Regions from separate parts of the Pradoshia sp. Z4_20 genome, predicted to be linked through region 1. Evidence: riboswitches for the same ligand, from Rfam matches in the RefSeq annotation. Region 1 holds a riboswitch; the other holds the start of a gene.
The links. A riboswitch is a leader RNA that binds a small molecule or an ion and turns the genes downstream of it on or off. The one in region 1 is predicted to bind lysine.
Positions count from the first base shown of each region.

Region 2: it holds a riboswitch for lysine, as region 1 does, so the genes downstream of both, AC4BHP_RS08805 (amino acid permease) here and AC4BHP_RS11185 (Na+/H+ antiporter NhaC family protein) in region 1, are expected to answer to the same signal.

Region 1 is NZ_JBZAJD010000003.1:223,430-226,857, forward strand. Features, by position in the region: gene AC4BHP_RS11185 (Na+/H+ antiporter NhaC family protein) at 1-1,492, opposite strand, end outside; lysine riboswitch at 1,639-1,819, opposite strand; gene AC4BHP_RS11190 (ABC transporter ATP-binding protein) at 2,063-2,770, opposite strand; gene AC4BHP_RS11195 (ABC transporter ATP-binding protein) at 2,770-3,428, opposite strand, start outside.
Region 2 is NZ_JBZAJD010000002.1:584,594-588,021, forward strand. Features, by position in the region: gene cdr (CoA-disulfide reductase) at 1-90, opposite strand, end outside; gene AC4BHP_RS08805 (amino acid permease) at 283-1,722, opposite strand; lysine riboswitch at 1,855-2,055, opposite strand; gene gntK (gluconokinase) at 2,163-3,428, opposite strand, start outside.

The DNA.
Region 1 (3,428 bases):
ATCCCATCGGCGTACTTCCTGTAAATCCAAGGACAATATACCCTACCATAGCTATACCCGCACTGATTAAAGCATATGGGATTTGCGTCATCACGTGATCAATATGATTCGCACAGGCACCAGTAGAAGAAAGAATGGTTGTATCAGAAATCGGTGAGCAATGGTCACCAAATACCGCACCAGCCAATACAGCCGCCATTGCCGGCAATATCATCGAAATATCTGTTGCTGCCGTGATTTCTCCTGCAATCGGGAGCAGTATACCAAATGATCCCCATGAGGTACCCGTAGCAAATGTCATCAATCCGGCTATTAAAAATAAAAGTAATGGCAGAAAGGATACATTTAAGTTTAAATCCTGTACAAGTCCAGCCAAATACTGGCCCGTTCCAAGCCTGCCGATTAAATCAACGATTGTCCAGGCAAATAATAAAATATAAACCGCTGGCAGCATGGAGCCGATTCCGTGTTTTACTCCTACTGTGAAAACCTTTAAAGAAATTCCATGCAAAATAAAAACTTGTCGTAAAAACATAATAAACGTTACAATAATTCCGATTGTACCACCCAGAACCAATGATTTAGTGACATTAGTATTTTCAAAAATGGTGAGAAGTGTTGCATGTCCAGAAACTGCCTGATAACCTGTCCAAAGCATCGCAGCCACTGTACCTACAATAAGAGTTACAATGGGGATTACCAAATCTCCAACCCTTCCAGTTGTACTTCTCGGTAAATCTTCTTTTAATTCACCTGGAACTGTCTTGGATGGATTATAAAGAATACCTTCTTTTACCGCTCTATCCTCATGTACTTTCATCGAACCAATATTCCAATTTCGATAGATCACAATGAACACCATTGCCAACGCCGCAATCGCATAAAAATTCATTGGAATCATTTGAATGAACGCTGATAAGGAACTGTATTCTGTCACCCCATGAGTGATGAAAATTCCTCCAATCAGTGCAATAATATAAGCCCCCCAACTGGATACTGGCATGATTACACAGATGGGAGCTGAGGTAGAATCAATCAAATAGGCAAGCTTCGCTCTCGGTATTTGATGTCTATCTGTAATCGGACGTGATACTTGACCAACCGCCAGAGCATTAAAATAATCATCAATAAAGATGAGTATTCCAAGCAAGGCAGCTACCAGCTGAGCCCCAACTCTTGTTTTAACATGCTTCATCGCCCATTCACCAAAAGCACGGCTCCCACCGGAAATTGAAATGAAAGCCGTAATGATGCCAAGGATGAGCAAAAATAAAATAATATATATATTGGATACATTGAGTGATCCATCTGATATAAAGATTCCTTTTACTGCTTCCCATATAAGGACACATGTCTCACCAATATTAAAATCAGCAAGCATTAAAGCTGATGCTACAATCCCCACACCAAGTGAAAGCAAAACCTTCCTTGTTATAGCCACCATTAGAATTGCCAATAGTGGGGGAATAAGCGTATAAACTGTCGACTCCATTCCTTTTTTCCTCCTCCAAATAAATAAGGGGAACTCGTCGTGAGTGCTGACCCTTGCGCTCTTACCTTTTATGCAAAAGAAAATAAAGAAGGGCTGCAATAGAGAAATATCTACCGCAGCCCTGTATCAGCTTTTCTTTCTCCATCACGACCTGTAGCTCCTCATTATAAGAACCTCTTATAATGACAGTGTTGCTTTTATTTAAAACAACCCCAGCAAATTCATTTCTGACTAATCAACTTGCTTCGGCAGTTTCCCCTTTCGGCTATGCTCTCTGTTGTCATCCTCACATAGCTTACTCTTGAATCCTGCGCCTCTACCCCATCGGAATGATAAGGTACTATCTAATTGTTATTCTAATATAACAGATTACATTCCTGTTCACAATGTGGAATAGATGTGTATTTTTTTACAATTATCTGATTAATTATTAGGATGAAGCCTGACTCAATTGCTTAACGAGTAACCCGATCGATAACATGTTAGGCTAATTAATCCAATCCTCTCGTTCCTGTAACCCACACAAAACTAAAACTCCCCTGTAAAAGTTTACAGAGGAGTGATTCACCTTTAATGTCCGCCAAGATAGGCCATCTTTACTTTTTCACTTGAGGTTAACTCATCTGCCGAACCCGAGAGGACGATTTTGCCGGTCTCCACTACATAGGCACGGTTGGCAATCGATAGTGCCAAATTAGCATTTTGTTCAACTAAAAGAATAGTTGTTCCCGCATTATTTATTTCTTCAATTATGCGGAAAATTGTTTTAACCAGTAGTGGAGCCAATCCCATGGAAGGTTCATCGAGTAAAAGCAATTTGGGCTTAGCCATTAATGCCCTTCCCATTGCGAGCATTTGTTGTTCTCCACCTGACAATGTTCCTGCCGGCTGTTTAAGACGTTCGTTCATCCTTGGAAAAAGATCAAATACCTTCTCCATATCCTCTTTAATCCCAGCTCGATCCCTACGTAAATAAGCACCAAGCTGTAAATTTTCTTCCACTGTCATATTGGCAAAAACCCGCCGTCCTTCTGGTACATGTGAGATTCCCTGCTTTACAATCACTTGAGCTGCTTTTCCACCTATGGATTTACCCTGATACATGATTTGACCCTGCTTCGGTTTAAGTAAACCTGAAACAGTTTTAAGTAGTGTACTTTTTCCAGCCCCATTTGCACCGATTAAGGTAACAATTTCCCCTTCGTCAATATGAAAAGAGACACCTTTTAATGCCTGAATATTTCCATAGTAAACGTTAATATCTTCAACCTTCAGCATCAGGAAACCTCCTCGCCAAGATAAGCCTCTATAACCTTAGGATTATTGCGGACTTCATCCGGTGTACCGTGTGCGATTAATTGTCCATGATCAAGTACATAAATACGTTCACATACCCCCATCACAAGCTGCATATCATGCTCAATCAAAAGTACAGTTAAATCAAATTTTTCACGTATTAAGCTGATTAACTCCATCAGCTGACTTGTTTCCTTCGGATTCATACCCGCTGCCGGTTCATCCAGCAGCAGTAACCGCGGACCCGTTGCTAGGGCTCTGGCTATTTCAAGTCTGCGTTGCATTCCATATGGAAGATTCTTGGCCTTTTCATCACGATAAGAATCCAGATTAAATATTTTCAGGAAATCTACAGCCTTTTGGTCCATTTCCAATTCTCCCGAAAAATGATTAGGCATTCGTATAATTGAACTGAGCATAGAATGTTTAGCCTGTGAATGATAAGCAACTTTGACATTATCTATGACAGATAAATCTCCAAACAAGCGAATATTTTGGAATGTCCTGCTAATTCCCTTTCTTGTAATTTTATAAGGCGGTAATTTGTTAAGCTTATCGTCGTTTAAATGAATGGTTCCTTCTGATGGTACGTACACACCAGTTAAAAGGTTGAAAAAGGTGGTTTTCCCTGCTCCATTCG
Region 2 (3,428 bases), on a different contig from region 1:
CATGATGATTTCATCTTTTTCGCTTAGACGGCGCAGTCTTGCCGCAGCAGATGCTCCGCCTGCCACACCGCCAACAATTAAAATCTTCATTTTAATAGACCTCCATTAGTTCATCGATTAGTCTAATCGTAATATACCCTATTGGGTATGTCAATTTATCAAACTCACATGATTACACTCTATCATTGCTCCCGATAACAGTTTTCATAACACCGTTTTACTTTTAAATAATACCAAAAAAAGCAAACCCACTTTTAACAATGGGTTTGCTTCTTATTACAGTTAAAAAGATTTTTTCAAATAATAGTTCTCGTGTTGTTTAACTTCCTCCATATTTTTAGGCAGTAAACGATAGAATAGGATTCCGCTTGCCAGAAGGATAACACCGAAAATAAATGTTTTTAAATCAGCCGTTCCTTTGATGATCACCCAAATGGAATATGCCGTCGCCAATATGGCTATGGTACCATCAATAATTCGTGAACGCATTTCATCAGATTTATATGTCTCGCCAGTCCAAACTAATTTCAGTTGGAATGAGGAGGAAATTAAATATGGCACTAAATAAGAAAGTGTCGCGATATAAATAATAAAGTCAAATGCATGAGCAATTGAATTTGAAATAGTTGAGAAAATAAATAATTGACCTAAACCATTTGAAACAATCATAGAGAAATTAGGAATCCCACGCTTATTGACCTGTAAAAACTTAGGGATAAATAAACCTTGTTTTGCTGCCTGATACGGGATTTCAGCGCTTAACAAGATCCAGCCAATTGTTGAACCAAATAAACTGATCAATCCAATGACCGCCAATGCTTTCCCACCAACAGGTCCCAGCACCGTTTCAATTGCATCGATTAATGGTTTTTCTGAATGGATAAGTGCATCCTGTGTTAATAATCCCATAACAAGTGTACTGATTCCCATATAGATAGCCAGGGCAATCAATAGCCCTAAAATGGTCGCTCTCTTTACATCTGCCTTTCTCTTCGCCCTTGATGCGAATACAACAGCAGATTCAACCCCTACAAAAGCCCATAAGGTTGAGACGGCAGCAAAATTTACCTGGCTGAGTAATCCCCGACTCTCACCATCAATTATACGAGTTTCCGCAAACGGTACAATATTAGATTGTTCAAAGGCAAATAGCCCAATTACAATGAATAATCCAAATCCAAGTACTTTTGCCGCAGTCGCCACAAAGTTTAATTTACCAGCATTCTCTATGCCTCGCATAATAAAGAAATGAACGCCCCAGAGCATGATTGTGCAGACAAGGAATGTTAAAGCATTGCCAACTTTTAGACTAAAATTCCCTATACTGAACAATTCAGCCGTACTAGTCAAACTTGGGAAGAAGGTAGATAAATACCCTGCAAACGTAGTGATGATGGCAATATTACCTGCAAAATTACCAATCCAGTATCCCCATGTAGACATAAACCCGGATAATCTTGAGGCTAAAGAATTTTCCTTGAACAATTCCTTAGCATAAATCTGAGGGCCACCTGTTAAATGTGGCTTACGAACAGCCAGATTCCCAAAAACCAGCGCAATAGTTAGTACACCCAATCCTGTTAATCCCCATGCCATAATTACTCCGGCAGGACTAGCTACTTCTGCCAGCGTACGCGGCAACATAAAAATACCAGACCCAACCATATTGCCGACTACAAATGCCGTTAAAATCCAAAAACCCAGTTGCTTCTTATTGTGCACGATAATTCCCCTTCCAAAGCTGTCATGTTACTCTCTATTTTTGAATTATCCATTTCTGTGTAAATAAACTAAATAAAAAACACACCTTATTGTTAAGGTGTGCAACATTTTATGATTAGCCACACCAGACAATAAATGGATAGTTCTCCATGGTCTATATACATATCGCGATGTATATAGACCATGACAGTCCTGCACCTATTCGGATACAGTCCCAGCTGCTCTCTTCGGAAAAAAAGAGCGCTTCGGCAGATTTTCCTTTCAACTAAAGTCAGCAAGCTTTCCGGCTCTCTTTTTAGTTTACTAATAAAATCTGCGACCTCTACCTCATCTTTTAGTCCGATGAGGATTTGTATTAAATTAAATTATTCCTGTATAAAGGATACAGTGAAAACGCGAATGCTGTCAATATTATTCGACAATGTTATTTTCAAATCAACTTATTTATGATTAATCCATTTGTTTTGGAAAGCTGCTATACTGCTATATTCAGTCTCCAATTTTCTGTATATATTGATGTAAATTGGCAGTAATTCCTCGTATCTTTCTACATTTGCTTTAACCGGCGTATGGACATGTGTAGTTCCCACATAATTTGATACAACGGATAGGTCTTCAATTTCACCGAGTGCATATCTGCCGAGTACAACTGCTCCTAAACAAGAGCTTTCAAAGCTTTCTGGCACATCTACTTCCTGATTAAAAATATCCGCAAGCATTTGCCTCCATAACTCTGAGCGCGCAAATCCCCCCGTTGCCCTGATTTTACTTGGCACACCTATCAATTCCTGCAAAGCTAATAAGACTGTATAGAGATTAAAAATGACTCCTTCAAGCACCGCTCTGACCATATGTTCCTTTTTATGATGAAGTCCCAAGCCAAAGAACGATCCTCTGGCATCAGGGTTCCAAATGGGCGCTCTCTCTCCAGCTAAATATGGGTGGAATAGTAGTCCATCTGCCCCCGGCGCTACTTTTGATGCTATCTTGGTGAGTACTTCATATGAGTCAATTCCGAGGCGTTTAGCTGTTTCTACTTCCGCTGAAGCCAGCTCATCTCTTAGCCATCTAAAAGTCATACCTCCATTATTAACTGGTCCGCCAATCACCCAATGCTTATCCGTCAATGCATAACAAAAAATTCGGCCCTTTTCATCCGTAATCGGCCTATCTGTTACCGTACGAATGGCTCCGCTCGTTCCAATCGTGACTGCTACAATCCCTGGATCAATCGCATTGACACCCAGATTGGAGAGAACGCCATCACTGGCTCCTATTACAAATGGAGTATCCGGCAACAGCCCCATATCCGCAGCATAGACGGAGTCCATGCCAGATAAATAATATGTAGTTGGTACTGGTTTAGACAAATGGGTCTCTGTAATACCCGCGATTGCCAATGCCTCAGAATCCCATTCTAAATTTTTAAGATGAAACATTCCTGTTGCTGAAGCAACCGAATAATCAATCACATATTGCCCAAATAATTTATAAAAAACATATTCTTTAATGGAAATGAATTTATATGTCCTACCCGCTAATTCGGGATAATCATTCATCAACCAGGTGATTTTTGTAAGAGGAGACATTGGATGGATTGGCGTTCCAGTTCTCCGATAAATTTCTTGTCCATTCCTCTCATTTTTAATATAGTCGGACCACTTCTTTGAACGGCTGTCAGCCCATGTAATGCATTGAGTTAATGG